DNA from 3 places in the Cupriavidus sp. Met-2 genome. Region 1 is predicted to be linked to each of the others. Evidence: predicted binding sites of a transcription regulator. Region 1 holds the regulator's gene; each other region holds the start of a gene.

What was found. The regulator HrcA, encoded in region 1, represses chaperone genes, less so after heat shock. The targets are predictions, from matches to a motif close to TTAGCACTCNNNNNNNNNGAGTGCTAA.
Region 2: the regulator HrcA is predicted to act here: its motif matches at 2,187-2,213, upstream of rpoH (RNA polymerase sigma factor RpoH).
Region 3: the regulator HrcA is predicted to act here: its motif matches at 8,233-8,259, upstream of groES (co-chaperone GroES).

What each region holds. Positions count from the first base shown of each region.
Region 1 is NZ_JBBHZL010000001.1:991,018-1,001,378, reverse strand. It holds gene WD006_RS04740 (DMT family transporter) at 1-585, opposite strand, end outside; gene WD006_RS04735 (DUF1841 family protein) at 736-1,167, shown strand; gene WD006_RS04730 (phospholipase A) at 1,324-2,625, shown strand; gene WD006_RS04725 (thioredoxin family protein) at 2,614-3,018, opposite strand; gene grpE (nucleotide exchange factor GrpE) at 3,097-3,639, opposite strand; gene WD006_RS04715 (hypothetical protein) at 3,924-4,079, shown strand; gene WD006_RS04710 (RNA-binding S4 domain-containing protein) at 4,131-4,526, opposite strand; gene hemH (ferrochelatase) at 4,576-5,691, opposite strand; gene hrcA (heat-inducible transcriptional repressor HrcA) at 5,802-6,848, opposite strand; gene WD006_RS04695 (NAD kinase) at 6,949-7,866, shown strand; gene recN (DNA repair protein RecN) at 7,947-9,716, shown strand; gene WD006_RS04685 (hypothetical protein) at 9,753-10,178, shown strand; gene mprA (MprA protease, GlyGly-CTERM protein-sorting domain-containing form) at 10,278-10,361, shown strand, end outside.
Region 2 is NZ_JBBHZL010000001.1:98,685-109,045, reverse strand. It holds gene ybiB (DNA-binding protein YbiB) at 46-1,035, shown strand; gene WD006_RS00535 (pirin family protein) at 1,076-1,951, opposite strand; gene rpoH (RNA polymerase sigma factor RpoH) at 2,283-3,218, shown strand; gene WD006_RS00525 (SCO family protein) at 3,272-3,886, opposite strand; gene cyoE (heme o synthase) at 3,971-4,897, opposite strand; gene WD006_RS00515 (COX15/CtaA family protein) at 4,906-6,009, opposite strand; gene WD006_RS00510 (SCO family protein) at 6,015-6,671, opposite strand; gene WD006_RS00505 (SURF1 family protein) at 6,679-7,440, opposite strand; gene WD006_RS00500 (twin transmembrane helix small protein) at 7,498-7,707, shown strand; gene WD006_RS00495 (cytochrome c oxidase subunit 3) at 7,808-8,668, opposite strand; gene WD006_RS00490 (DUF2970 domain-containing protein) at 8,766-8,993, opposite strand; gene WD006_RS00485 (cytochrome c oxidase assembly protein) at 8,996-9,592, opposite strand; gene WD006_RS00480 (cytochrome oxidase small assembly protein) at 9,629-9,775, opposite strand; gene ctaD (cytochrome c oxidase subunit I) at 9,847-10,361, opposite strand, start outside.
Region 3 is NZ_JBBHZL010000001.1:521,426-531,786, forward strand. It holds gene WD006_RS02425 (TetR/AcrR family transcriptional regulator) at 1-689, shown strand, start outside; gene WD006_RS02430 (response regulator) at 849-1,556, shown strand; partial or broken gene WD006_RS02435 (sensor histidine kinase) at 1,847-3,352, shown strand; gene WD006_RS02440 (autotransporter outer membrane beta-barrel domain-containing protein) at 3,380-7,990, opposite strand; gene groES (co-chaperone GroES) at 8,352-8,642, shown strand; gene groL (chaperonin GroEL) at 8,727-10,361, shown strand, end outside.

The DNA.
Region 1 (10,361 bases):
CGTACAGATCACCGTGGTCGTGGCAATGGCATTGACGCCTGCCGTCACGCGCGCGCCCACCACGATATAGATCGAATAGATCACCGCCGCGGCCACCCCAAGGGCGATGCCGAGCGAGCTGCCCTCGCCGCCACCTACGGTCAAACCCGCGCCCACCGAGCAGAGCACCAGTGCGATCACCGTGGAAGTGGTCAGATGCTCCTTCAGGAAGACGGCGGCCAGGATCGTCACGAACAGCGGATAGAGATACAGCAGTAGCGCCACGAGGCTGGCCTGCGCGTAGTTCAATGCCGTGAAAAAGCAGTACGACTGGCTGACATAACCGATGCCGCCCATCGCCGCCAGCGCCAGCACGCGGCGCCACGGCGGCAGGCTGATCCCCCTGACACGCATCACGAAGCCCATCGCAATCGCGGCCAGCAGGAAGCGCACGGCCAGCAGGCCATAGACGTCCGCCCCTGCTGCATAGGCAAAGCGCGCGAAGATGGCCATGGCGCCGAAGGCGCTGGCGGAGAGCGCGATCAGCAACACGCCCGCGAGCTTGTCGCGGGCGTGGCTCATGGTGCCGGTGGCGGATGCAGTCATCGGTGGCGGATCTGAAAAATGGCAGGGGCTGAAGTTTGTTCGCGATAGTTTGTCAGCGTATTGAACGGCGGCGAACAAACTTCCGCATTCTACTAATGCGCGGGGCCCCGTCGGCAGAGCCGCGACCGCTGCACTACAATAGCGGCCATCATGTTCAATCCCTCAAGAGAAGAAGTCCGCCGGTTCTTCTGCGAAGCCTGGCAGAAGCGCGTCGCGGGCAACGTCCTCACGCCGCTTGAAGCGATCGCGGTCGACTGGATCGACCAGCATCCCGAGTACCAGTCCCTGCTGACCGACACTGAAGGCGCGCTTGCGCGCGACTACACGCCGGAAGGCGGCCAGACCAACCCGTTCCTGCACCTGGCGATGCATCTGTCGATCTCCGAACAGGTCTCGATCGACCAGCCGCCCGGCATCCGCGCCGCCTACGAGGCACTGAGCCGCCGACTGGATTCACCGCACGAGGCCCAGCACCAGATCATGGAAGCACTCGGCCAGATGCTCTGGAACGCGCAGCGCAACGGCATGCCGCCGGACGGGCAGGCCTACGTGGACGATATCCGACGCCGGGCCGCCGGCTGATCCGCACCCACCCGGTTTGGCCACGCCCCGTGGCTAACCATTCGTCACATGCCGCACGCGCCACACATGGTACGCTTGCGGGCATCGCAACTCTTGTCGCGTCCACGTCACCGGAGTGCTGTCGATATCCCGCCGGTGCGGCGCTTATTGCTCCCGATGCCACGTTACGTGTCAGGCCGTGTTGCACTTCCACGCACGGCCTTCCGCCTGCTGTTGCCTACGCTGGCCTCGTCGGCCGTCCTGTTCCACGCCACGCCAGCCGATGCCGCAGTATCCGTGTTGCAGCCACCGCGTGTCATTGATGCCACTCAGCCCCTCACACTGACCCTGCTGATCACTGGGGATCGGGACATGCGGCGCTATGCCGTACCGGACTCCCTTGAGGTGTCGGCCTCTGGAGACCTTGTGGCGCCGGCACCCATGACGCTCAAGCGCGTCGGCAAGGGGCCAACCGTCCTGAACCTGCGGCAAGGCGAGCATCAGACCGTCAGCTTCCGCGGGGAATGGCCTACGACATTGCGTGGAGTGGTCCGCCTGGACATCTCAGGGATCGACGCCGCGCCGGTCCTGATCACGCTGAACCAGGCGCCGGGCGCAAACCCGGCCACAGTTACTGCGCCAGTGGTCGCCGGCACGCCGGCCGAACCGAAAGTGGCCGTCGCGCCTGTCAGCGCTGGTCAGGTCACCCCGGTCGTATCGGCCGAGAATGTCCCCGCATCCACCCCAGCGCCAGCCGACCTGCGCGACGCGCAACGGCTTTCCTTCAACGAGCCGATGTACATCATGTTCGGCGCGCACGACGGGGCCAACGCCAAGTTTCAGCTCAGCTTCAAGTTCCGGATCTACGAGGGCAAGGATCCGGCGTCGAAGCGCTTCATCGACAACCTCTACTTCGCCTACACGCAGTTCTCGTTATGGGACCTGCACAGCGCCTCGAAGCCGTTCGAGGACACCAACTATCGTCCGAGCCTGTATTACTACCTGTCCGACACGGGTGTGAAGAACAGCGTGATCAGCCGGCTGTCGATCGCTTCGGGCTTCGAGCACGAGTCGAATGGCCGGGCCGGTGCCGACTCACGCAGCATCAACACGCTGTTCCTCAAGCCGACGATGTACTTTGGCGACCAGAACGACTGGCACTGGCGCGTGGCGCCCAAAGTCTATGCGTACCTGGAGAAAAGCGAGAACGAGGACATCGCGCACTATCGTGGCTACATGGACCTGAACCTGGCCTATGGGAAGCCCGACTCGTGGGAATTCGCCGCCACGCTGCGCAAGGGCACGCGGCAGATGTACGGTAGCGTCGACGCGCAGGCCTCTTACCCGCTTTCTCGCCTGATTCCGGGCACGGCTGGCTACCTGATGCTGGGCTACTTCTATGGCTATGGCGAAAGCCTGCTCAACTACAACCAGAAGACGCCCTGGCAGATCCGCCTGGGCTACGCGCTATCCCGCTAGCGGTTTGCCGCTGGCCTTGAGCCGCGCATTGCCCACGGCCGCCGAGAACTGCCCATGGCCGTGCCAGCCCGTGGCGCGGCCGAGCTTCTTGCCCTTGTGGAAGAACATGAACACGGGAATCCCATGCAGGCCGAAGCGCCGACCCAGTTCGGGATGGGCATAGACGTTGGCATGTAGCCAGCGCAGGTCGAGCGCGCGAATCGGTTCGGGATTGGCCAGGATCGCCTTCTTGGCCATCTCGCAGTTGAAGCAGTCCACACCCCAGAAGAACACGCAGACCAGATCGTCGCCAGCGTTGGCGATTGCCGCGTCGATGTTCTCGCCATCGACTTCGGCCATGTCGAGCGCCTCGAACGCGCGGTGATCGAGGTGCGGCTGGTTTTCTTCAGACATTTCGATCGCTCCTGAAACGACAACGCCCGGCGCCAATGGCCCGGGCGTTTCGTACTGCCGTATGCGGACGACTCGCGCTCAGCGCGGCGCCGAGACGGTCACCAGCGCCGGGCGCAGCACGCGGTCGGCAATCATGTAGCCGCGTTGCAGCACGTTGACCACGGTGTTCGGTTCCTGCTCGGACGGCACCATCGAGATGGCCTGGTGGCGATGCGGATCGAACTTCTCGCCCACCGGGTTCACTTCGACGATGCGACCACGTTCGAACGCGGCGGCCAGCTGGCGTGCGGTCAGTTCCACACCTTCGCGCAGCTTGCCGAGGTCACCGGTACCGTCGGCCAGCGCGGCCTGCAGGCTGTCCATCACGGGCACGAGGTTATCGGCAAAGCTCTCGATGGCGAACTTGTGGGCCTTGGCCACTTCGTCCTGCGAACGGCGGCGGATGTTCTCGCCCTCCGCCGTGGCGCGCAGGAACATGTCGTAGTGTTCCTTCGCCTTGGCTTCCAGTTCGGCCACCTGTTGCGTCAGGCGGCCCACCTCGTCGGCACCGGCTTCCGGCGTGCGGGCGGCGTCCTCGGCTGCCTGCGTATTGGGGGTTGGCGTCTGGTTCTGTTCTTCCATGTCGATTCGTATCAAAACAAAAGCACGGCCCGCTCTGGCGGCAGGCCATCGGGTGAGTCGGGTGTCAAACCGGCAAGTCTAGCCGCAGTTGGTGTCAGTCCCCGATTTTTCAAGTGTGGAGGTTCAGAGACGCAGAAATACGTCGTTACAAAGCCTTGCCCGATGAAATCGAGCCGTCATTGCTTTGCTGCATCGCACACACTAAGATTCACTTAATAAAAAATGTCAAAAATAACGGGAGCAGAGAGGTGGATCATTTTGGTGCATCCTTCGGAAGGTTCGCCATGCACAAGCTGCCAGTCGTTACCCTTTGCCTGATTGCCGCGCTCTCGGCCATGACGGTCTTCATCTGCCTGTCCGATACGGTTGCCCCGCGCGACACCGAGTATGGCAGCGGCAAGGCCGTATTCAAGCATTACCTCGTCCAGTACGTCCGCTAACCCGCCACATTACGGCCAGCCGGAGCGCCCCGCCCCGGTTAGCCGCAACCATCACCCCTTGAAGCCGTCGATTCTGCGCCGGTCGCGCTTGGTCGGTCGCCCGTGCATCTGCGCGGCCGGCTCGTGCTGGAAGCGCCGCCGTTCCGCGTCTGTCTGGCGCCTGGCCTGGCTTTCCTCGGTCTCCGCATAGAGCGTCTGGGCGATCGGCGCCGGCCCGCGTGACGCGGCCACGCCCTTGACCACCACCTCCCATTGCTGTTGATGCGCCTCCAATATCACGGTGTCGCCCGGCTTGACCTCGCGCGAGTTCTTGCAGGGCTGCCCGTTGACGCTCACGCGGCCCCGCTCCACCGCCTCGGCAGCCAGCGAGCGCGTCTTGAAGAAGCGCGCGCACCAGAGCCATTTGTCGATGCGCAGCCGCGCATCGGGTTCGAAATCGACTTGCATGATTACCGTCCGTTACTAGCCGTGGCCACCCGTGACTGCCGTTACGGCCTCAGGCTCCCGCGCCACGCGCCTGCGCGCGGGAGCGTCTCGCTTCCAGTTCGTGGGGATGTGGAACATTGAGCGGCCACCCCTGCAAATGCTGCAATGCAATATCCGCCATTCCGGCGATCCACGCCTCGGCATCGTTGAGGCACGGGATGAAATGGAAATCCTGGCCGCCGGCCACGCGGAATTCCGACTGACCCTCCATCGCGATCTCCTCGAGCGTCTCGATGCAGTCGGCGGGAAAGCCGGGACAGAACACGTCCACGCGCTGCGTCCCGACCTTGCCCAGTTCGGCCAGCGTCGGCGCTGTATAGGGCTGCAACCACTCCGCCTTGCCAAAACGAGACTGAAACGTCACCTGATACTGGCCGGGCTGCAAGCCCAGCGCCTCGCCGAGCAGACGACCGGTCTTCAGACACTCGCAGTGATAGGGATCACCCAGGTCCAGCAACCGGCGCGGAAGGCCGTGGAACGACAGAATCAGCTTGTCACCGCGCGCGAAGTCCGGCTTGCCATGCTGGGCCCAATAGCCGCCCACCTGCTTGTGCAGCGCAGAGATATATGCCGGGTGATCGTGGAAATGCTTGACCAGCCGTAACTCGGGCTGGTTGCGCCATGTCGACAGGACACGAAATGCCTCGTCGAAGGCGGTGGCCGTGGTCGTGCCGGAGAACTGCGGATACAGCGGCAGCAACAGGATCTGTTCGGTACCCTGCCGGCGCAGCGCTTCCATGACCGATTCGATCGACGGATTGCCATAGCGCATCGCACAGGCCACCGTTACGTCGTGACCCTGCTGCTGCATCAACAGTTGCAGCGCATGAGCCTGGCGCTCTGTATACACAAGTAGCGGCGACCCGGTCATATGCGCCTCGCGCAGCCAGATCGACTCGTACTTCATGGCCGACGCCCGCGAGCGGAACGGCAGGATCAGGCCGTGCAGGATCGGCAGCCAGGCCAGGAGCGGGATCTCTACCACGCGCGGGTCGGACAGGAACGCCTTCAGGTAGCGCCCCACCGCCTTAGGCGTGGGCGCGTCCGGGGTGCCGAGGTTGATCAGCAGGATCGCGGTGCGCGGCGGCTGGCCGTGCTGGTGTGCCGGTTCAGGCGAAAACGTCATAGGGTTTCCGTTGGGACTGCCGGGGGCGCTGGCGAATCAGGGGCCGGCCGCAAGCCGTTGCAGGCGGCCGACTCAGGACAGACACGTCCACCGTGTCAATAGTTCGTGGCTCAGCTCTGGCTGAGCGCGCTGGACAGGAGCCGCGCGGTGATATCGACGATCGGGATCACCCGTTCGTAGGCCATCCGCGTGGGGCCGATCACGCCCAGGGTGCCAACGATCTGGCCATCCACCCCGTACGGCGCGGTGATCACGGCCATGTCCTCGATCGGCACAAGCTGGCTTTCGCCGCCGATGAAGATCTGCACGCCTTGCGCGTGACTCGACACATCGAGCAGCTGCAGCAGGCTCGTCTTGTGCTCGAACACGTCGAACAGGCGACGCAGCTTGTCCATGCTCGATGACAGGTCTTCCACTTCCAGCAGCTTGCGCTCGCCTGAAATGAACACCTGCTCGTTGTCCTCGGCCATTGCGCTGCTGCCCGCCTCGACCGCCGCCTGCATCAGCGCGGACATGTCGCGGCGCAGGTCCTGCAACTCCACGCGCAGGTGGTCGCGCACGGCGTCGAAGCTCATGCCCGCATAGTGCGAGTTGAAGAAGTTCGCCGCCTCGATGAGCTGGCCCGGCGTGTACGCCAGGTCGGTCTGGATGATGCGGTTCTGCACATCCCCTTCCGGGCTGACGATGATCAGCAGGATGCGCTTGTCAGACAACCGCATGAATTCCACCTGACGGAACGACTGCGCGCGCCGTGGCGTCATCACCACGCCAGCGAAATGAGAAAGATTCGAAAGCGTATGCGCTGCCGCCGTGATCATGCGCTGCGGCCCGAACTGCTGGCCACCCAGTTGCCCCTGGATCTGGCCGGTCAGCTCCGCCAACTCGGCACTGAACTCCGGCGCGCGCTCCAGCGGGCGCGCCGTCAGCATCGTGTCGACAAACAGCCGGTACCCGCGCGGCGTGGGGATTCGGCCAGCCGAGGTATGTGGGCTGGCGATGAAACCCATCTCCTCGAGGTCCGACATCACGTTGCGGATGGTGGCCGGCGAGAGATCAAGCCCCGAGAACTTCGACAGGGTGCGCGAGCCCACGGGCTGCCCCTCGACGATGTATCGCTCGATCAGGGTCTTGAGAAGCTTTTTTGAACGTTCGTCCATGATGCCCCGATTTTAATCAAACTTTGGCGGTTCAGGCGTCACCTGGAGCGGCGGCGGCCCAGTGCTGACAACGATCATGCCGGTATGGTCTAATCCCGGCATGTCTGCCCCCCACAAGACCGGCGCCGCGCGCCCCCCGTTCAAGACTGTAGCCCTGGTGGGCCGACATTCGACCGCTGGCATCGAAGGTCCGCTGGAAGAACTCGCGTCTTGCATCTCCCGTAACGGACAGGATGTGGTGTTCGAACGCGAAACCGCAATGGCTACCGGGCTGACAGGTTACCCGGTGCTGACCCCCGACGAGATCGGCCGCGAAGCTGATGTGGCGGTGGTGCTGGGCGGCGACGGGACGCTGCTCGGGCTGGCCCGCCAGCTAGCCGGGCACGATGTGCCGGTGATCGGCGTCAACCACGGCCGGCTGGGCTTTATGACCGACATCCCGCTCGATGCCATCTCCACGGCACTGCCCGAGATGCTGTCCGGCCGGTATGAGGCCGAAACCCGGATGCTGCTGGAGTCGCGCGTGATCCGCGACGACTCGGTGATTTTCTCCGCGCTGGCGTTCAACGATGTGGTGGTGAACCGCTCGGGGATCTCCGGCATGGTCGAACTGGCGGTCTCGGTCGACGGCTATTTCATGTACAACCAGCGCTCGGACGGCCTGATCGTCTCCACGCCCACCGGCTCCACCGCCTACGCGCTGGCCGCGGGGGGTCCGATCCTGCACCCGACGCTGTCCGGCCTGGTGCTGGTGCCGATCGCGCCACACGCGCTGTCGAACCGGCCCATCGTGCTGCCGTACGACGCCGAGGTCACGATCGAAGTGGCCAGCGCGCGCGATGTCAGCGTCAACTTCGACATGCAGGCGCTGGCCTCGCTGCTGCCCGGCGACCGCATCGTGGTACGCCGTTCGGCCAAGACCATCAACCTGCTGCACCCAGTGGGATATAACTACTACGCCACACTGCGCAAGAAGCTGCACTGGCACGAGTATCCGACTGAAGACAACCGGCTCTGATCCGCAGACGCCTCAACGTTCCGTCCTGATCCTCGTTACCCGACCTTACCGCCCTTACCCGCCACCGCTCACCGCCCACGATGCTGCGCAGCCTCTCGATCCGCGACTTCGTCATCGTCGACACGCTCGACCTCGACTTCTCCGCCGGCTTTACCGTCTTCACGGGTGAAACCGGCGCGGGCAAGTCGATCCTCATCGACGCGCTCGCCCTGGTGTTGGGTGAACGGGCCGACGCAGGCGTGGTCCGCGAAGGCGCGGCACGTGCCAGCATCAGTGCCACCTTCCACACCCACCCAGCGCTGGATGCGTGGCTGGCCGAGCGCGAACTGTCGAGCGACATGGAAGACGACGACGGCGGCACCGTGCTGCTGCGCCGGACTGTCGACGCCAGCGGCCGCAGCAAGGCCTTCATCAATGGCGCCGCGGCAACGCTGGCGCAGTTGCGCGAGGTGGGCGACCAACTCGTCGATATCCACGGCCAGCACGCGCACCAGTTGCTGCTGCGCCCGGATGCTCAGCGCCAGTTGTTCGACGCCCACGCAGGTCTGACCGAACAATCCGCCGCCGTGGCCGAGGCCTGGCGTGTGTGGCGCGCCTGCGTCAAGCAGCGCGAGGCGGTCGAGCACCAGTCGCGCGAGATGCAACTCGAGCGGGAGCGGCTCGAATGGCAGGTTGGCGAGCTGGACAAGCTCGCGCCGCAGCCGGGCGAATGGGAAGAGATCCAGGGCGAATACAACCGCCTGTCGCACGCGGCGGGCCTGATCGACGGCAGCCGCGCCGCGCTCGACGCACTATCCGAATCGGACGGCGCAGTGACCTCCGTGCTCAACGGCGTGGTGCACCGCCTCCAGCAACTGGCCGATGTCGACCCGGGCCTGCGCGACGTGCTGGCCGCGCTCGAGCCGGCGCTGGTGCAGGTCGAGGAAGCCGCGCACTCCCTGAACCGCTATGTCGACCGGCTCGAACTCGATCCAGAACGGCTGCAGGCCGTGGAAGAGCGCATGCAGGCGCTGCACGCCACCGCCCGCAAGTATCGTCTGCCGCCGGAACAGCTATCCGACGAGTTGCTGGCCCGCCGCCAGCAACTTGACGACCTCCAGGCCGCCCAGGACATCAACAAGGTGCTGGCGCGCGAAGCCGCGTCGCGCGCTGCCTACCTGACCCTCGCCCAGCATCTGTCGGGCGCGCGCAAGGTGGCAGCCGAAGCCTTGTCCGCCGCGGTTACCAATGCGATGCAGGGCCTGTCGATGGCCGGTGGCACGTTCGCCGTGGCACTGCATCCGCTAGAGGAAGGCCAGAGCCACGGGCTCGAGCAGATCGAGTTCCTGGTGGCGGGCCACGCCGGCGTGAGCCCCAGGCCGCTCGCCCGCGTGGCATCGGGTGGCGAACTGGCGCGGATCAGCCTGGCGATTTCGGTCATCACGAGCGAGGCGGCGCCCACGCCAACGCTGATCTTCGACGAAGTGGATACGGGGATCGGCGGCGCGGTGGCCGAAGTGGTTGGACGCCGCCTGCAGGAACTCGGACGTTCACGGCAGGTACTCTGCGTCACGCACCTGCCACAGGTGGCGGCGCAGGCCGGGACCCACCTGCTGGTCAGCAAGGAAACCAGCAAGGACGACAGAAAGGCCGGAGGCGACAATGGCGGACCGGTGACGCGGTCGCGCATCCGGACACTCGATACGGATGGCCGCGTCCAGGAAACCGCGCGTATGCTTGGTGGTACCACGGTCACTGCCACGACCATGCAACATGCCGAGGAAATGCTGGCGCAAGGCACCAAGGCAGCCCAAGCGGCCAACTCGCCGCGCGAAGCCAGTGGCAAGCGCCCGCGCCGCGCGGCCGGCTGATTCCGGCACGCCGAACCACACAGGAGTTTCAAACCGATGACCCATGGCAAGTCGCCATCGCTCCACCGCCGCGTCGTCGCGGCCACCTTTGCCGCGCTGGCTGTGACGGCAGTGTCGGGCTGCGCCTCGGAATCGAAGTCATTCGCGCCGCCGCGCGGCAGCATTACGGACGACCGTGCGATCGGTGACATCCTCGTCAAGTTCACGCCGCCGGATGTGACAACGTCGGAAGACGCCGGCAAGCTGCTGGCAGCGGTCGAGGGGCCGGTGCGCTATGTGGTCAAGCGCCCGATGTCGGGAGGGGTCTGGCTGGTCACCGCGATCACGAAATCCCCCGACATCACCGCCGACCAGGCCGTCGCCACGCTGCAGGCCGCGCCGCGCGTGGAATCGGCAACGCCCGACCGCATGTTGAAGCCGCACCGGTCCATGCCGGTTGGCCGCGACATGCCCCAGCAATAAGGTTCAGCATCGCCTAATCTGAGAGCCGAGTACCTCAGCAGTTCGCATCGCCGGTTGCCTCGCCAAGCTCTAGCCGACAAAGCCCCTTAAGGAGCGATGATGCCGTACAGGTTGCTGAAGTCCCGGCTCACGTCCGCCGCGCCAGCCGCGCTGTTGGTCATCGGCGCGGCCCTTGCTCACGCC
Region 2 (10,361 bases), 890 kb from region 1:
AGCCTCCGCTATCATGAACCCCAACCCCACGATCCCCGCAGCATCATGACCTCTGCATCCCGCGCGCCATTCCCGGCGGCCAAGTACATCAAGGAAATCGGACGAGGCGTCAATGGCGCGCGCGCGCTGCCGCGTGAAGACGCCCAGGCGCTGTTCGATGCCATGCTCGCCGGTCGTGTGTCCGATCTCGAACTGGGCGCCGTGTTGCTGGCCTATCGCATCAAGGGCGAAGCACCGCACGAGTTGGCCGGCATGCTGGACGCCGCGCACGATCACTGCGCGCCGCTGGCCGCGCCGGCCGACAAACCCGTGGTGGTGATTCCGAGCTACAACGGCGCACGCAAGCAACCGAACCTGGTGCCGCTGCTGGCGATGCTGCTGGCGCGCGATGGCGTGCCGACGCTGGTCCACGGCATTCGCGAGTTTCCGGGCCGCGTCACCAGCATGGCGCTGTTCGAGGCACTGGGCGTGCCGCTATGCGCCACAGCGCAGTCCGCGGAGACGCAGCTTGGCGCGGCATCGAATCCGCTGGCCGCGCTGCCGATCGACGTGCTGTCGCCCGCGCTGTCGCAACTGCTCGACAAGCGCGCGATCATCGGCCTGCGCAATTCGGCGCATACGGTCGTCAAGATGCTGCAACCGGTGGGCGGACACTCCCCTGCCGAGGCATTGCGGCTCTACAGCTACACCCACCCCGAGTATCGGGAAACGCTGACCGAGTATTTCTCGCACGAACCCGCCAACGTGATGCTGGCCCGGGGTACCGAGGGGGAAGTCGTGGCCGACGCGCGCCGCAGCAGCCGTATCGACTGGCTGCACGACGGCCATCAGCGCACGATGGTCGATCCGGTCGGCGGTTCGGTCGCGGATGTGCCCGAACTGCCGCAGGGCACGGACATCGCCGAGACGGCCGCGTGGATTCGCAAGGTGCTGGACGGCGCGGAACCGGTGCCCGCGCCCGTTGCCACCCAGGTGGCGGCGATCAAGGAGTGCCTGGCGCAGGCCACGCGGGTGACCTGGGCCAGCCCGCTGTAACACCTCCCGCTACAGGATGCAGGATGGCCCGCCAGCGCGATCAGGGCCGGCGCGGCGGCAGCGGAATGCGCTCCGTCTCGCCCGGAACGTGCGGAAACTGGTCGTCCTGCCAGCGCTGGGCGGCCTCTTCGATCGCTTCCTTGCTGCTTGCCACGAAGTTCCAGTAGATGAAACGCCGTCCGTCCGTGGGATCGCCGCCAAGCAGCATCACGCGCGAGGGCATCGTCGCCTTGATCGTCACGGGCTCGCCAGGTACCAGCACCACCAGATGTTCGGCCGGCAGCGTCTCGCCATCGACCTCCAGGTTGCCGTCGACCGGATAAATGCCACGCTGGACGTGTTCGGCGGGGATCACAAGGCTTGCGCCGGCATCCATCTCGATTGCCACATAGAGCGTGCGGCTGTAGACCCTGACCGGCGACTCGGCGCCGAAGGCATCGCCCGCGATGACGGTCATCCGCACGCCTGGCAGTTCGAGCTTGGGCAGCGTAGCACCCGGATGGTGGTGGAACGAAGGCGGATCATTCTCATGCGCCTTCGGCAGGGCCACCCAGGTCTGGATGCCGTGCAGATGCGGCCCGGCCGAGCGCGCGCCGTCCGGCGAGCGCTCCGAGTGCGTGATGCCACGCCCAGCAGTCATCCAGTTCACGTCACCGGGTCGAATCACCTGCTCGCTGCCGAGGCTGTCGCGATGCATGATCTCGCCTTCGAACAGATACGTGACTGTCGCCAGTCCGATATGAGGATGCGGACGCACATCCATGCCCGCGCCGGGCTCCATCTCCACCGGCCCCATGTGATCAAAGAAGATGAATGGCCCGACCGTTTGCGTCGTAGCGGCGGGCAGCAATCGGCGGACGGTGAACTCGCCGATGTCTCGCACATGAGGCTTCAGCAAGTGTTCGATAGCAGACATGTGGGGCTCCTGGGGGATGCGTCTGAAAAACGACTTCAGTGTAGCGAATCCTGCAATACACCATCCCGAAATCGCTGCGAAACCGAATCGGGGCTGCCCCCTCTAATAACAGTGCTCCGAGAGCGCTGCCCGCCAGGCCTTGTCAGGCTTGGGCTGGACCACTATAAGGCGACATCAGGCTATCCAGAAGATTTTTCCGATTGCCTGGAACTATCAACCCTATAGGCCTTCTAACTTAGCACTCGTCCGGTTCGAGTGCTAATATGCGTTGCAATGCGGTGTCCCTTCGGGACACACCGGCAACCCACCGCCGGATGCGAAAGGAGTCATAGTGAACGCAGTCCTGTCTGCCGATCAAACCCAAGTTACCCGCCGTCTGCCCACGGCGCCCCAGAATGCCGCCGCGAATGCCTTCGCACTGACCTTCCCCGGCACACTGGGTAATCTGGACAGCTACATTCAGGCTGTCCACCGCATCCCGATGCTCACCCCCGAGGAAGAGCTCAGCCTGGCTCGCGACCTGCGCGACAACGACTCAGTCGATGCCGCCCGCCGCATGGTGATGTCGCACCTGCGTCTGGTGGTCTCCATTGCTCGCCAGTACCTGGGATACGGCTTGCCTCACGCCGACCTGATCCAGGAAGGCAACATCGGGCTGATGAAGGCCGTCAAGCGCTTCGACCCCGAACAGGGCGTGCGCCTGGTGTCGTACGCGATGCACTGGATCAAGGCCGAGATCCACGAATACGTGTTGAAGAACTGGCGCATGGTCAAGGTGGCCACCACCAAGGCCCAGCGCAAGCTGTTCTTCAACCTGCGCAGCCACAAGCAGGGCTCGCATACCTTCACGCCCGAGCAGATCGAAGCCGTTGCGCGCGAGCTCAACGTCAAGCCCGAGGAAGTGATGGAGATGGAAACCCGCATGTCGGGCGGCGATATGGCGCTGGAAGGCCAGATCGAGGACGGCGAGGAAGAGTTCGCGCCGATCGCCTACCTTGCGGATAACCACAACGAGCCGACGCAGGTGCTGGAAGCCAAGCGCCACGACCGTCTGCAGGTCGAGGGCCTGGAAGAGGCGCTGACGAAGCTGGACCCGCGCAGCCGCCGCATCATCGAGGCGCGCTGGCTCGACGTCAACGACGATGGCTCGGGCGGCGCCACGCTGCACGAACTGGCCGACGAGTTCGGTGTATCCGCCGAGCGGATTCGCCAGATCGAATCGGCGGCAATGAAGAAGATGAAGGGCGCGCTGGCGGCATTCGCCTGAGGCCACGCACCCCGCAATGAGAAAGGCCGGTCATTAGACCGGCCTTTTCTTATTTACGACATCAACTGCTTGAGGTCATGCGCGATCGGCTCCGGCCCCTGGCCGTGGCGGATGAACAGCCGCAACTGGCCGTTCTGGTCGAACACGTAGCTGCCGGCCGAGTGGTCCATCGTGTAGTTGTCCGGCGACGAACCCGGCACCTTGGCGTAGTAGACCTTGAAGTCCTTGGTCACCTTCTTGAGCGCGGCCTCGTCGGCCGGGCGCAGGCCCAGGAAGCGCGAGTCGAAGGCCGGCACATACTGGGCCATCAGCGCCGCCGTATCGCGATCCGGATCGACGGTGACGAACAACACCTGCACCTTGTCCGCATCGGGCCCCATCTGCTCCATCACCTGCTTGAGCTCCACCATCGTGGTCGGGCACACGTCCGGGCAATGGGTGTAGCCGAAGAACATCAGCACCACCTTGCCCTTGAAATCGGCCAGCGTGCGGGTCTTGCCGGTGGGATCCAGCAGCGCGAAGTCCTTGCCGAACTCGGTGGCACCCGAGATATCGACGTTGCGGAAGGACGGCTTTGGCTGCCCGCAGGCGGCCAGCAGGGCCGTGCAGAGCGCGAGCAGCCAAAAGCGGCGGAATGCGGCCCAAAGGCCCTGGGAAGAGGTCGACATGCGCAAGAATTGGGAGGAGTTGCCCGAAAGTATCGCCGATCGGGCCGCCGATGACTTCCGGGCGCGGCAAGATGCCGCAGGCGGTCAGACCTGCGGCACGAACTTGAAGTAGTGATCCACAAGCAACACCGCAAACAGCAGCGACAGGTACAGGATCGAATAACGGAAGGTGCGCTGGGCGAGACCGTCGGAGTAGTTGCGGTACAGCTTCCAGGCATAGCCCAGGAACACCAGGCCCAGCCCCAGTGCCGCCACAAGGTAGATGTAGCCACTCATACCGTACACGAACGGCAGCAGCGTGGCCGCGATCATGATCAGCGTGTACAGCAGGATATGCAGCAGCGTGTAGCGCTCGCCGTGCGTGATCGGCAGCATCGGCAGGCCGGACTTGGCGTAGTCAGCGCGGCGGTACAGAGCCAGCGCCCAGAAGTGCGGCGGCGTCCAGGTGAAGATGATCAGCACCAGGAACCAGGCCTCGGCAGGCACCGTGCCCGATACCGCGGACCAGCCCAGCGCCGGGGGCATGGCGCCCGACAGGCCACCGATTACGATGTTCTGCGGCGTCGCCGGCTTCAGAAGGATCGTATAGACCACGGCGTAGCCAAGGAACGTGGCGAAGGTGAGCCACATCGTCAGGTCGTTGGCGAAGACGTGCAGCAGCCACATGCCGGCACCGCCCAGCACGGCCGAGAAGATCAGCGTCTGGGTGGTGGTGATCTCGCCGGTGGCCGACGGGCGCCACGCGGTGCGGCGCATCAGCGCGTCGATCTTCTGTTCCACCAGGCAGTTGATGGCGAAAGCCGCGCCGGCCAGCAGCCAGATACCGGCCGCGCCGCCGATCAGCACCGACCACGGCACCATGCCCGGCGTGGCCAGGAACATGCCGATGATGGCGCAGAACACGGCGAGTTGGGTCACGCGCGGCTTGGTCAGCGCGGCGTATTGGCGGGCCAGATGGCGTAATCGGCCCACGGAGGATTGGGAGTGGGTAGCAGTTACCACGGGGGGCATCTTGTCCTTCATGTGGCGCGCGCGGCAATCGAGGGTTGCGTGGCGGCGCCGGCGGAGCGAGTGGCGAGGCCGATATTGTAGTTGAGACGGAGCAACAACATCAGCAGCAGGGCTGCTCCGCCGTTATGGGCCACCGCCGCGACCAGCGGCCAGTCGAAAACGATGTTCGACATGCCGGTGCACAACTGCAGCGTCAGCACGACCAGCAACCACCGCGCATGCCGCGCCAGCCCTTCCATCCGGCGCGCGCGCAGCGCGAACCAGAGCAGGAAACCGAGCACGACGAAGGCGAAGCCACGGTGCACCCAGTGGATAGCCACCAGCGCCGCGTGCGGAATGTAGTCGCCGTCGGCCGTCATGCCCAGCTGGCGCCACAGCGTAAAGCCATGGCGGAAGTCCATCTCTGGCACGAGCTGGCCGTTGCAGAGCGGAAAGTCGGTACAGGCCAGCACCGCGTAGTTGGTGCTGACCCAGCCGCCCAGGAAGATCTGGACGACCAGCAGCACCAGGGCCAGCAGGCCGGCCCAGCGCAGCGAAGCCGCCTGTGGCGCCACGACATGCGGCGGTTCGTTACGTGACCCGAGCAGGATCAGCGACGCCAGCAGCGCCATCGCCAGCAGCAGGTGGGTGACGACGATGATCGGTTGCAGCTTCATCGTCACGGTCCACATGCCGAACGCGCCCTGCAGGCAGACCAGCAGGAACACGCCGGTGGCGAACCACGGCGACTGCTTCAGTTCCCGGCGCTTGACCCATGCCAGCACCATCAGCGAGATGATCAGCACACCGACCGCCATGGCGAAATAGCGATGGATCATCTCGATCCACGCTTTCATCAGCGTGACCGGGCCGCTCGGGAGCGCCGTTTCCGCCGCGCGAATCGGCTCCATCGCCGCGTGCGGGTTCGAGTGGCCGTAGCAGCCGGGCCAGTCGGGGCAGCCAAGGCCGGAGTCGGTCAGCCGGGTAAAGCTGCCGAACATGATCAGGTCCAGCGTCAGGAACGCCGTGATCCAGACGAGTCTGCGATATTTGTCGCGATCGCCGCGCACCATCACGTAGGACAGGGGCAGCAGCGCAATCAGGATGCCAATGATGGCCAACTGAAGCAGCATGGGATTCAGCCAATACGGGAATACTTCAGCAGCTTCTTCAGGTCGCTGCTGATCTTCTTGGGGTCGGGGTCCTTCGGCCAGCGCATCATCAGGTTGCCGAGCGGATCGACCAGGTAAATCGCATCCTCGACGCGCGCGCCGTCCTCGGCCGGCAGCCATTGGGCAATCGTGGCCCGGTCCATGCGCAGGAAACGCACGCCCGCATAAGGTTCGTTGTAGGCGGCGGCGAGCCGGTCGTCCACATCGCCCCGGTCCTGGATCAGCCAGACAGGCACGATCCGCTCGCGGTCCTCGCCCTGTCCGACGCGGATCTGGCGCACCGTGAACAGTTTCTTCGCGCAGGTCTCGTCGCAGGCGGACGGGTCGGTCATCACCATCAGCCACTTGCCGCGCATGGACGCGAGCGGCACCGACTCGTTGCGCTCATTGGTCACCTGCACGGGCGGCATGGGCCGTTGCGGGTCGATCAGCACGCCGTAGTTAGTGCTGCCGCCGGTCGGCTTGATCACGTAGTACGTGAAGTACGAAAAGAGTACGGGCGATGCGCAGACCAGCAGCAGCATCAGCATCTGCAGGCGGCCGCGGCGCGTGCGCGCGTCGATGCGGGGGTCCGGCGAAGCCGTGGGATCTGGCTGCGGCATGGCGTTCGTCTGTGCGTTCATCGTTCGTTTATAGGTTTCCATTGCCGTCTGCCCGGTCCAGCCGGGCGCGCCGCCAGCCGAGGACGGCCACCAGCACCAGCGTCAACACGGCCAGCCCGAACCACTGGGTAGCGTACCCGTAATGCCGGTCCGCGCCGAAATCGGCCGGGGCCCAATCGCGGGCCAGTCCATCTCCGGCATCGCCCGATTGTTCTACCACCACCGGCAGGAGTGACGCCCCGATCTCATGAGAAAAAGCGGCAAGGTCGATATTCTGACGGATCTTGCGTCCGGCCTCCGCGGAAGCATCCTGCCCGAGGCTGTAGACGCGCGGCACAGCGGCCAGCGCGGTGCCTTCGACAGTGACTTCCCCCGTGGGCGTCGGGAACGGCGCGATGCGCGTGCGGTCCTGCGCGTCGCGAGGCAGCCAGCCACGCATCACCAGCACGCTGCCACCGTCCGTGAGGCGCAACGGCGTGAGCACGAGGAACCCCGCACGGCTGTCAGTACCGTTGCCGTGCGGACGATTGTCGAGCAGCACTGTCTTGTCCGCGTCGAACGTGCCGCGCGCGCGCACGCGGCGCTCGACCAGTTGTGCGGCATCGGTCTGGCCCGCGCGCAGTTCGACGGGCGCCTGCTTCGCCAGCGTGGCCAGCCGCTCCGCACGGTCGATCTTTTCATGCGCGCGGCGCAGTTGCCAGTTGCCGAGCGCGCAGGTGACGACGATCACCACGAGCGCCGCCACCATTGGCACCGTGCCCGGCGAACGCCAGAGCGTGCGGGTCGTCACGGGTTCCCTCCGGGCATCGCAGTGCGATAATGGGCGCTTCGCAGAACGGGCCCCCACATGCGCTTCGTCATCCTTGTCGCCTTCATCCTGATCATTGGCAGCCTGGCCTCCGCGCTGTTCTTCATGATGCGCGACCGTGGCCGCACGCCCAACATGATGCGTTCGCTGATGTTCCGCGTCGGCTTCTCGGTGGCGCTGTTCCTGTTCATCCTGTTCTCGCACTGGATGGGCTGGATCCAGAGCACGGGCATCCATACGTCGCCCTGACAGGCATCCTCGCGAAAAAAAGCGCCGCCGAGATTTCTCTCCCGCGGCGCTTCGCTTTCTTCGATACCGCACGCCGCCCGCAGGCGGCGCGGCGAAATCCTTACAGCCAGTAGACCACCACGTACAGGCCCAGCCAGACCACGTCCACGAAGTGCCAGTACCAGGCTGCACCTTCGAATGCGAAGTGATGCTCCGGCGTGAAATGGCCCTTCAGCACGCGGATCAGCACCACCGTCAGCATGATCGCGCCCATCGTCACGTGAAAGCCGTGGAATCCCGTGAGCAGGAAGAACGTCGAACCATAGACACCCGAGGTCAGCTTCAGGTTCAGTTCGCTGTAGGCGTGCATGTACTCGTAGGCCTGCAGGCACATGAAGATCGCGCCCAGCAGGATCGTCAGGACCAGGCCCTGAATCAGCTGGCTGCGCTTGCCGGCCAGCAGCGCGTGGTGCGCCCAGGTCAGCGTGACGCCCGAGGTCAGCAGCAGCGCCGTGTTGATGGTCGGGATCGGCCACGGGCCCATCGTCTGGAAGTCTTCCACGGTGCCGGCAGGGCCCATGTTCGGCCACACGGCCGCGAAGTCCGGCCAGATGATCTTGTTGTTCAGGTCGCCCAGCCACGGCATGGCGATGGTGCGCGCGTAGAACAGGGCGCCGAAGAACGCCGCGAAGAACATCACTTCGGAGAAGATGAACCAGCCCATCGACCAGCGGAACGAGGTGTCGATGTTCTTGCCGTACATGCCGCCTTCGGATTCGCGGATGGCGTCACCGAACCAGCTCTTGAGCACGAAGAGGAACCACAACAGGCCGAAGCCGCACAGGTACGGCGCCCACGGCTGCCCGTTGACCCAACCCGCGGCTCCCGCGCCGGTCATCAGCAGGCCGAATGCCGCCGTGATCGGATGGCGCGACGGGCCCGGCACGAAGTAGTACGGGGCGTTTGCGCGATTCGCACTCATTCTTCTATCTCCAGCTCAGAGTCTCTAATGGTTATTCGCCAGATCCGCTTCGCTTCGGTTGCCAGCGGCTCTGTCCTTTTTCCCTGCTAGTTTCCTGCTACGACTGACTCACCACGGTGCGCACCACCAGGATCAGCACCGTCACGAACACTGCCGCCGCGATCAGCCCGGCGATGATCACGTGCACCGGGTTCAGCCGCGCCATATCGGACTCATGCTCCGACCCCTTGCGCAGCCCGATAAACGACCACAGCACCGCGCGCACCGTCTGCGCGAAGGACGCCTTGCGATGCACCGGATCCACCGAATCGTCGCGGTTGGTCATCGTCAGCTCCCCTTCTGCACCGAGGCCTGCTCATCCTGCGGCGCCTGCGCCACCGGCGTGCCCACCTCGAAGAACGTGTACGACAGCGTGATGGTCTTCACGTCCTTAGGCAGCTTCGGGTCGATCACGAACACCACCGGCATCTCGCGCGCCTCCTTCGACTTGAGCGTCTGCTGCTTGAAGCAGAAGCACTCGATCTTCTTGAAGTACTCGGTGGCCTGCTTCGGCGCGTAGCTCGGAATCGCCTGCGCGGAGATGTCCCGCGATTGCCCGTTGGCCACCTCGTACACGATCGTCGTCAGTTCGCCCGGATGCACTTCCATCGAATGCTTCACCGGCCGGAATGCGAACGGCCCGCGCGCGTTGGAATCGAACTCGACCGTGATCGTGCGGCTCGTGTCCACCTGCGAGTTCTTCAACGCCGACCCGCCATACAGATCGCGCGTGGTCAGCACATTGATGCCCGTAACCTCGCAGATCGCCTTGTACAGCGGCACCAGCGCGTAGCCAAAGCCGAACATCAGCGTCACCACCACCAGCAGGCGCAACATCATCCCGCGGTTGAAACGCTTCTCGATTGCCTTGTCCTGCCCGTCCACGCGTCTGCCTCCTACTTCATCGATCTGATCGGGACATCAGCCGCCAAGGAACACCATCTTGGCAAAGAATCCCAGAAAGAAGACCACCACGATCGAGAGCAATATCCAGCCAAGACGGCGGTTGGCGGCCCGCTGGGCGGCCTTGCGATCCTGCGGCGATGGGCTTGTTTCCGAGGGCTGCATGAGCATCTGGTTAGCGGGCCGGATACCTGCCCCGAGGGCTGGCATCCGGCCGGTGTTACTGGATTACTGGATTACTTGACGACCGGCGGCTCTTCGAACGTGTGGAACGGTGCCGGCGACGGCACGGTCCACTCGAGGCCTTCCGCGCCATCCCACGGCTTGTCGCCAGCGGCCTGGCCACCGCGGTACGACGGCAGGACCACGCAGAAGAAGAAGTACACCTGCATCAGGCCGAAGCCCAGCGCGCCGATCGAGGCGATCGCGTTGAAGTCCGTGAACTGGGTCGGGTAGTCCGCATAGCGGCGCGGCATGCCGGCCAGGCCCAGGAAGTGCATCGGGAAGAAGGTCACGTTGAAGAAGATCAGCGAGCCCCAGAAATGGATCTTGCCGCGCATCTCGTCATACATGAACCCGCTCCACTTCGGACCCCAGTAGTAGAAGCCCGCGAACAGCGCGAACAGCGAGCCCGCCACCAGCACGTAGTGGAAGTGCGCCACGATGAAGTAGGTGTCCTGCAGCTGGATGTCGATCGGAGCGACAGCCGGCATCAGGCCCGTGAAGCCGCCGATCGTGAACACGAAGATGA
Region 3 (10,361 bases), 470 kb from region 1:
TTCGCGACATCCTGCGCGTGGGCCGCGAAGTGTTCTCGGCGCTTGGCTACGAGCGGGCGACCACGACCGAGATCGCGCAGCGCCTGGGGATTTCCGAGGGCACGATCTTCACGTACTTCCACAGCAAGCGGGACCTGTGTGTCCGCGTGATCCAGGACTGGTACGACGAGATCATCGCGGCGATGGAGGGCGGCATGCCGCGCGAGGGCACCGCCCGGGCGCAACTGGAGTTCTTTATCGGCACGCACCTGCGGCTGTTCCTGATCCATGGCACCGGCCTGTGCGCGCTGGTGCTGTCGGAAGGGCGCGCCAAGGGGCAGGGGCTCGACGAGGTGTTCGTGCCGTTGCAACGGCGCTACACGGCGCCGCTGATGGCGCTGCTGGCTGCCGCGCAGGCGGGTGGGGAGATCCGGGCCGACATGCCGTTGCGGCTGATGCGTTCGGCCATCCTGGGCCCGATGGAGCACATTCTCTGGGATGCCATCGTGAGCGGCCGCCCGGTCGACATTGACCGCACCACGCAAGACATGATCGCCCTGCTGTGGCCCGCGCTGCAGCCGCAGAACCTGCATGCCGCCGCGCTGGGGCAGTTCTATGGCGAGGTCAGCGCGGCGCTGGCGCGGGTGCAGGCGGCGGGCGGGGCGGCGGGCTCCGCTGAAGGCCCCGCCGAGGGTTCCGAAGCCTCTTGACGCCGCATCGCCGGTATCCCCGGCTACCTGTAATCGGGGATGCCACATACGGCCCGTTTCTGGCAGGCTGGCATGACCTCGTCCGGAATCGTCCGGGCGTTCGCCAAGCCCGGCGGTAGTACGGCTACACTCAGGCCGCGCCCCCACCACTGTCACCCCATGATCCAACCCTTGCCCGACACGGCTGAATCGGTATTGCCAGCGCCCCTGCTGGTCGTTGAAGACGAGCCGCCGATGCAGTCCAGGCTACGCACGATCCTGGCCGCACTGGGTTATAGCGACGACGCCATATGGTTTGCCGGCAGCCTCGAGGCTGCCAACACGTTGCTGGCCACGCAGCCGTTCGCCATGGCGCTGGTTGACGTGGGGTTGCCCGACGGCAACGGTATCGACCTCATTCGGGTGATGCACGAGCAAGACCCGGCCTTGCCAATTTTGGTAATCTCCACGTGGAATACGGAACGGGTCATCGTAAGCGCGCTGCAGGCCGGTGCTACCGGCTACCTGCTCAAGGAGCGCGACGACGTCGAGATCATCCTGTCGATTCGCAGCGCGCTGCGGGGTGGTGCGCCGATCGACCCCTTCGTGGCCAGGCGCATTCTCGATCTGGCTGGCAAGATGGCGCCGCTGGCTGGCGGCGCGGAAGTCCAGGCCGAGCCAATGGTCGGTGCGTCGCCACTGAGCGCGCGAGAAATAGAAATCCTCTCGCTGGTAAGCAAGGGTCTGACCAATCGGGAAATTGCGGAGGTGCTGTCCTTATCAAAGTTGACGGTCGAATGCCATATCAGAAACACATACAAGAAACTGGCAGTTCACTCCCGCACCCAGGCAGTCTTCGAGGCGCGTGCCTCTGGCTTATTGCGCTGATCTGCGGCGTCATGCTGCTTGCCGGCGCAGCCAGCGCCCGGGCGCAATCGGAGGCCGTCACCTTTACCCGAATCGAAGCCGCACAGTCGACCTGGCAGGACGATGGCCCGCCCGCCACGGGCTGGGTGCCCGTGTCGTTGCCGGACATCTGGTCCACGCGCTGGCCCGGCTTCGACGGTGTGGTCTGGTATCGCCTGAGCTGGCAGGGCTCTGACCCGCGCCAGCCCGTGGCGCTGCTGCTCGACTACCTGAACATGGCTGGCGCGGTCTATCTCAATGGCAGCCTGTTGATGCGCGACACGAGCCTGGTCGAACCGCTCACGCGTGCCTGGAATACCCCGCGCTACCAGTTGCTGCCTGCCGCGCTGCTGCGAGAGGGCGCCAACACGCTGCTGGTTCGCGTCTCGGGGTTGTCGGCCTACCAGCCTGGCCTCGGGCCCGTATCGATCGCCGCCCCTGAACACCTGCGGCCCGCATACGATCGCGCGTACTGGCTGCGGCACGATCTGCAACTGATCAGCCTTGCCGTCACCGTCGCGCTTGGCTGCCTCTTCTTTTCGCTCTGGGTGATGCGTCGGCAGGAAGCGGCTTACGGATGGTTCAGCCTGATGTCGCTGGCCTGGTGGTGCGTGGCGCTGAACCAGGTGGCGACTACCACCTGGCCGTTCGCGAGTACCGACGCCTGGGAGCGTGCGAACACCGTCGCGCTGCTGGTCTACAGCGTCGCGTACATGTTATCCATGGCGCGATTCTGCGAGCGGCGTCTGCCGCGTGTCGAAGGCGGACTCTGGCTGCTTGCCGCGGTGGGAGCGGCGGCGGTGATCTGGGCGCCGACCGAATCCCTGTCCACGGTGCGCAATGTGCTCACGCTGTGGGCAGCGTGCGTCTTCTTCGCGACGTGCATTGTGTTCCTGGGCTTCGCCTGGCGTCATGGCCGCACCGATCATCGCATCCTGTCGGTTTGCATCGCCATCTTCCTCGTCGCGGCGGTGCACGACCTGCTGTCCTTTCTCGGCATCCTGACGGACAACGCCTACTACGCGGCGCTGACTTCGCAGGTCCAGATGATCGCTATGGCGCTGGTGCTGGCATGGCGCTTCGTGGCCAACCTGCGTCGGATCGAACGGTTCAACGACGAGTTGCACGGCAAGGTTTCCGAAGCCAAGGCCGAACTCGTCGTCAACCTGGGGCGCCAACGCGAGTACGAGGTTGCCAACGCGCGGCTCAACGAGAGGCTCAATCTGGCGCACGACCTGCACGACGGGCTCGGCGGCACACTCGTCAGCGGCATCGCCACGCTGGAGCGCAGCCCGCATGACATCCCGCCCGGGCAGGTGCTGTCGATGCTCCGGGCGTTGCGCGATGACCTGCGCATCATCGTCGATACGACCGCCAGCCAGCAGTTCGGCGAGCCGGCGCTGGCGGGGCAGATCGTGCCGCTGCGCCACCGCCTTAGCCGGTTGCTGGAGAGCCATGACATCGCGTGTCATTGGCAGCTCGATGGCCTTGAGCAATGCCATCTGCCGAATTCGCGGATTCTCGATGTCATGCGGACCTTGCAGGAAGCACTGACCAACGTGATGAAGCACAGCAAGGCCAGCCGCGCGGACGTCGCGGTACGCGTCGGCACGCGCGGGCTGGAGCTGTTGGTCAGCGATAACGGCGTTGGCTTCGATCCGGCCGCCGCCGGGCGGCACGCCGGTGCGGGCATGCGCAGCATGCGGGCGCGTACCGAGCGCCTTGGCGGCACGTTCAGCGTGCGATCAACGGGAGAGGGGACCGTGCTGGCCGTTCATATCCCGCTCGATGCTGGTGGCACTGGCCTACCACTTGACCTGCAACCCGGCGGAGCCAAGGATCGAGTTTCTGACCTTGGCATTGCCGCCGGCGGCCCAGATCCTGCCGACCTCGCCGTACAGGCTGAAGCGCCGGTTCAGGGCCGCGGTTAGGCCCGCGGCCACCTCGATGCTCGTGCCGCCGGTCGCTGCCACGATGTCGGTGGTGGCGGCCGGGTTTGTGAAGCGGGCGACGTCGCTACCGTTCGATGCCATGTAGAGGTTGACGCGGCCATATGGCCGCAACGCGGCGGAGCCTGCCTCCATTTCACCCTTCACCCGCGCGCCGACGCGCGCGAGCCAGCTGCTGTTCACGTCGGTCTGGACCATTGCTCCGGGGATCTGCGCGTTGTCGAGGTGAATGCGTTGGTGAATCACCTGCAACTGGGGTTCGATGCTCCAGGCGCTGCCGCCAAGTGGAAAGGCGCGTCCCAGTTCCAGCGATGCCAGCAGGCTGTCTCCCTTGGTCTCGACCCCGGAGCTGGACGCTGGCGTCACCGTGTAGCGGTGACGGCCCAACTGCAGCACCGCGTCGGCGTAGATGCCGCTGTTCCCGGCATATGTGCCGTAGAAGCCCAGATACTGGTTGTGCAGATCGTTGCGGCCGGCGCCAGCATTGTCGATGCCGCCGATGAAGCCATTGACGCTTACGTTGCCATCCAGCTGGCCGACGTAGAGGCCAGCGCGCCAGTCCTGCGTGGCCAGCAAATCCGTGCCGGCCTGGAAGCCGGTCAACCGGCCCTTGCTCTTGGGCGCCACCGTGCCGTCCTGGCTGACGTCGACATCGGTGGTCAGCACGCGGGCCCATGCCCGGCGATCGCGACCGGCAGGGGTGCCCGATGGGGTGCCGGATAGGGTGCCCGATGTGGCGGACCTCGGGTCGTCATCGCCCACGCGCTGGTGCAGGTTGCCGATCATGGCAAGGTTGCTCTGGCGCAGTTGACTCGGCAGCGCCGCGTACAACGCGGCTTCGGCACGGTAGGTCGTGACGGGCGGGTCCGCAGGTTCGGTGGTCGGGGTGGTTTCGGTGGTCTCGCCATTGGAGCGCAGATACCAGTTCTCGCCCGATCCCTTGGCGTCGGCAGCGTACAGGCGGTACTGGTAGGCGCCGGCATCTACATGGCCACCTGCGAGCACGAACGCGCTCTTGCTGGTCTGCGCCGTGGTGCTGGCGCCATTGACGGCGCTGATCACCTCGATGCCGTTGCCCGCGGTCAGCGCGCCAAGCCCATTCAGGTTGGAGATCTGCAGCGTGGTCTGACCGCTGGCGACGGCGGCGGGGCCGCTGAGGATCAGCCGGTCACTCACGCCGGTGCTGTCGCCGAGCGCAGTGCCCATGCGCAGCGTGCCGTTGTTGCCCGTGTAGGGGCCCGTCACCGTCAAGGTCGCGCCGGGTGTCGTGCCCATCAGCGAGACCACGCCCCCGTTGTTCAGTCCCGCGACGCTCTGGCTGAAACCGGCGAGATCCAGCGTGGCGCCGCTGGCCACCGTGTGAACGGATGCCGCGCTGAAGGTGTTGGCCGCTCCCGCCCGCAGCGTGCCGGCCGCAACGTTGGTGGCCCCGGTGTAGTCGTTGGCGCCGGCAAGCGTCAAGGCGCCACTGCCGTTCTTGGTGAGAAAGCCCGAACCACTGATGGCCCCGGCGAGCGTGGCATTGAAGGCGCCAGTGTCGATCACAGGATCGTTGCTGCCCGTCAGGCGGATCGCATTGGCGATGCGCAGCCCATCGGTGGCAATGCCGAGCGTGGTGCCGTCATCCATCGAGAGTGTGCCGGTCCCCAGCGCGCCGTTGCTGCCAAGGTCGATGCGTCCTTGCTTGAGCGCGGTGCCGCCACTGAAGCTGTTGTCGCCGCCAAGCGTCAGCGTGCCGCTGCCGTTCTTGAGCAAGCCGCCCGTGCCCGAGATGGCGCCCGACAAGGTGCCGCTGCTGTTGTCACCGCCCGTTGCCAGCGTTCTGGTGCCCAGCTTGATCTGGCCAGCGCCACTCAGGCTTCGGAAGCTGGCCTGTGCGGCGGTGATGCCGGAGATGTCGAGGATGCCTGCCGCATCGACTTGCACACCGCTGGAGTTTGCGATGCTGCCCGCGCCGGACAGGGCAAGCGTGCCGCCGGCGACCTGTGTCGCGCCGGTATAGGTGTTGACGCCAGTCAGGGTCAAGGTGCCGGTGCCTTGCTGGACGAGATTCCCGGTGCCACTGATGACGTCGGCATAGCCGATGCTGTCGGTCCGGTTGAACATCAGTGTGCCGCTGTTGACCACGTTGCCGCCAATGCTGCCGGTGGTGGTGCCGTTGCCGATGCGCAGTGTGCCGCTGCCGATTTGCGTGGTGGCGGCCTGCACGTCCCCCAGCGCGAAGATCCACTGGCCGGTGCTTGTACTGAGCGCGAGTTGTCCGCTGGCCGTCACTGGCCCGTACAGCGCGATGCTGTCGCGGGCAGAGATCGTGATATTGCTGCCGCTCAACGCGGCATTGGCTAGCAACGTGCCGCCGTTGGCCGCGAGTTGCAGATTGCTCGTGCCGGTGTTGATTGCCGATACCGGTAGCGTCAACGCCCCGCCAGCGGTCAGGCTGACCGCGCCGTTCGTGCTGTTGTTTAGCGCCGAGACGCGCAGATCGCCAGCCGCGCGCAATGCCACGCTGGACCCCGTTGCAGCGATCGGGCCCTGAAAGCTGTTGCTCGCGTCGGTCAACGTGATGGCGCCAGTGCCGGCGCTGATGGTGGTGCTACCGGCAACGTTGAGCGCTCCGCTTTGGGTGATGGCATTGTCGTTGGTGGATGCCGACAGGTAGCCACGCACCGTGCCGGTGCCAAGGTTCATTGGACCCAGGCTCGTGGCAAGCAATGTATCCGTATTGACGTTACCGAAGGTCAGGGCCGAGGCGCTGCTGATTATCGTGGCGCCACCGGTCAGGTTCACGGTGCCACCAAACCAGTTTCCCATGTTGGTTAGCGAGATAGCACCCGTGCCGGCATTGAAGGTGCTGTTGCCCGCAATGGTGAGCGCACCGTTTTGCATGATGAAGCCGCGGTTGCTCGTTGCCGACAGGCTGCCGGTCACGGCGGTGGTGCCGAAGACCAACGCACCCGTGCTTGTGGCGGTCAATGTGCCGGCGTTGACGGTGCCCAAGTTCAGTCCCGCGGCACTGGTGATCTGCGTGGTGCCACCGGTCAGGTTTACCGCGCCACCGAACGAATTGCTGGCGTTGGTCAGCGTAATGGCGTTCGTGCCTGCGTTGATCGTGGTATCGCCGCCGATCGACAACGGGCCGGATTGTCCAAGCGAACGGGTCGTGGTCAACGCGAAGTCGCTGCCCGTGCTGATCGGCCCGAGCGCGGCGATGCTGTTGCTGCTCTGGTCGAGCTTCATGCTGCCGACGGCGCTGCCTGTCAGGGTTCCCGCTGTCAGGCTGCCCCAGGTCTGGAGGACGTCCCCCAACGATTGCAGGCTGATCTGGCCTGTCCCGGCGGTCAGCGTGCCACCGAGCTGGACACTACCACCCGAGATGGCAATCGAGCCGCCCGTCGTCGTGCCCGACGCGTCGATGTTGCCCCCCAGGATCACGGCGGCGTCTGACGTGATCTGAACCTGCCCAGCTTGGGACTGGCCACCCTGCGAGACGTCGATGCTGCCGTTGTTGACTACGGCGCCCCCTATTGCGCTGAGGCTGACGTTTCCACCATTCGCGATGATGACGCCGCTGTTGTTGACTAGCGTGCCGTACAACCCCGGCTGGGCTGCTGCCGCCATGATGATCGTGCCGCCGGTTGCCTGGAGGGTTCCGGTATTGACGACCGCGGTGCCGCCCTGCGCGGTGCTCAGTGCGCCGGCAATGGCAACATTCATCAGACCCTTGTCGTCGAACGTCATCGTTGCGTGGTCCGCGGCCACCAGGCTGATTCGCCCGCCATTGGCCGTCAGCACGCCATTGTTCGACACGCCGGCGCCGACGAGTGCCGCGGAGTTGCCAATGAACGTTGCACCGCCAGCAAACGCTACGGTGCCGCGCATGGCCGCTGCATCAAGGCTGTAGCTGCCTCCCGTCGTGGCAGGGGCGGAAACACCGAGCGAGGTGGCGAGAAGTCCGCCGGCTGATGTCGTGCCACCGAAAACCAGGCCGTTTGCATTGGCAAGGATCGTCTGCCCGGCTGCCGACACGGTTCCGTAGATCTGGCTGGCCGTAGTGCCAGAAATGTTGTTGAGGGTGACGGCGCTCGCACCCGTATTCGGCGTGAAATTGACCGTACTGTTCGAAGCGACATCGAAAGAGGACCAGTTGATCGTGCCCGATGACGAATATTGATTGACCGTCGTGGTGGTCCCTGTCGAGTTGACAGTCCCGCTCCCGCTGATCCAGACCGAGCCGGTTGGCAGCGTTCCGGCAATCGGTGTGGCAGCCATCGCAATGGCGGGGAGCAGGCCCGCGGAAAGCGCCGACAGTGCCGGCAAGCCGACGCTCCAGCCGGCACGCCGCCGGGAAGCCGTTGGGGCGATGGTTGCGGTGCCCGTGCCTTCCGAGCCCTGGCTTCCGGCCGTTTCCGGCGCCACCTTCAATGCGCACAGTGTGCGATTCCAGACAAGTCGATAGATGTGGTTCAAGGTGCGGCCTCCCCGGTGGCTGCGAATGCCCCAGAGGGCGGCAAAGCCTCGAAGTTACAAATTGCAACAACTACAGGGAATCCCAAGAACTAGGGAATTCGGGGTGGGAGGACCAGATTTTTGTGTGATCTATGGGGCGTATTCATCGGCTGGGACTGTTTCCCTCGGCGCATTCTTGTGATCTGTACGGGAAAACCCCCATTCAGCCCGCGTCTTGAAAACGAAATACCCCGTCCCTATAATTAGCACTCGCTGGGGGAGAGTGCTAACAGTCGCCCCCGCGGTACCCGAAACCCGATGGTCGTCGCTATCAGACGACCATTTTGTGATTTAACACTCACTTTTGTATCTAGGAGTCCGTATGAACCTGCGTCCTCTGCACGACCGCGTGATCGTGAAGCGTCTGGACAATGAAACCAAGACCGCATCCGGCATCGTGATTCCCGACAATGCTGCCGAGAAGCCCGATCAAGGCGAAGTGCTGGCGATTGGCCCTGGCAAGAAGGATGACAAGGGCAACAACATCGCCCTCGACGTCAAGGTGGGTGACCGCGTGCTGTTCGGCAAGTACGCCGGCCAGGGCGTGAAGGTGGATGGCCAGGAACTGCTGGTCATGCGCGAAGAAGACATCATGGCTGTCGTCAACAAGTAATCGACGCCCACAAGCCACCCAATTCCCGATCGTCCCCCTGACAATCCAGCGGGACGCATCCATCCAGATTCGGAGATTCAGAACATGGCAGCAAAAGACGTAGTGTTCGGCGACGCCGCCCGTGCCAAGATGGTCGAAGGCGTGAACATCCTCGCCAACGCAGTGAAGGTGACCCTGGGCCCGAAGGGCCGCAACGTGGTGCTGGAGCGCAGCTTCGGCGGCCCGACCGTGACCAAGGACGGCGTGTCCGTGGCCAAGGAAATCGAACTGAAGGACAAGCTGCAGAACATGGGCGCGCAGATGGTCAAGGAAGTGGCTTCCAAGACCAGCGACAACGCCGGTGACGGTACCACCACCGCAACCGTGCTGGCCCAGTCGATCGTGCGCGAAGGCATGAAGTTCGTTGCCGCCGGCATGAACCCGATGGACCTGAAGCGCGGCATCGACAAGGCCGTTGGCGCCGCAGTCGAAGAGCTGAAGAAGCTGAGCAAGCCGACGACCACCAGCAAGGAAATCGCCCAGGTTGGCGCGATCTCGGCCAACAGCGACGCCTCGATCGGCGAGCGCATCGCCGAAGCCATGGACAAGGTTGGCAAGGAAGGCGTGATCACCGTCGAAGACGGCAAGTCGCTGGCCGACGAGCTGGAAGTCGTGGAAGGTATGCAGTTCGACCGTGGCTACCTGTCGCCGTACTTCATCAACAACCCGGAAAAGCAGGTTGTTCAACTGGACAGCCCGTTCGTTCTGCTGTTCGACAAGAAGGTCTCGAACATCCGTGACCTGCTGCCGGTGCTGGAGCAAGTGGCCAAGGCTGGCCGCCCGCTGCTGATCATCGCTGAAGACGTGGAAGGCGAAGCCCTGGCCACGCTGGTGGTGAACAACATCCGTGGCATCCTGAAGACCGCCGCCGTGAAGGCTCCGGGCTTCGGCGACCGCCGCAAGGCCATGCTGGAAGACATCGCCATCCTGACCGGCGGTACCGTGATCGCCGAGGAAATCGGTCTGACGCTGGAAAAGGCCACGCTGCAGGACCTGGGCCAGGCCAAGCGCATCGAGATCGGCAAGGAAAACACCATCATCATCGACGGCGCCGGCGACGCATCGGCGATCGAAGGCCGCGTGAAGCAAATCCGCGCCCAGATCGAAGAGGCGACCTCGGACTACGACCGTGAGAAGCTGCAAGAGCGCGTGGCCAAGCTGGCCGGCGGTGTTGCCGTGATCAAGGTTGGCGCAGCCACCGAAGTCGAAATGAAGGAAAAGAAGGCACGCGTGGAAGATGCACTGCACGCTACCCGTGCTGCCGTGGAAGAAGGCATCGTCCCGGGCGGTGGTGTGGCCCTGCTGCGTGCTCGTGCTGCGATCGCTGGCCTGCACGGCGAGAACCCCGACCAGAACGCCGGTATCAAGATCGTGCTGCGCGCCATGGAAGAGCCGCTGCGCCAGATCGTGCTGAACGCTGGTGAAGAAGCTTCGGTCGTGGTGGCCAAGGTTATCGAAGGCAAGGGTAACTACGGTTACAACGCGGCTTCGGGCGAGTACGGCGACCTGGTGGAAATGGGCGTGCTGGATCCGACCAAGGTGACCCGCACCGCGCTGCAGAACGCCGCTTCGGTGGCTTCGCTGATGCTGACGACCGACTGCGCAGTGGCCGAATCGCCGAAGGAAGAGTCGGCTCCGGCAATGCCGGGCGGCATGGGCGGCATGGGCGGCATGGAAGGC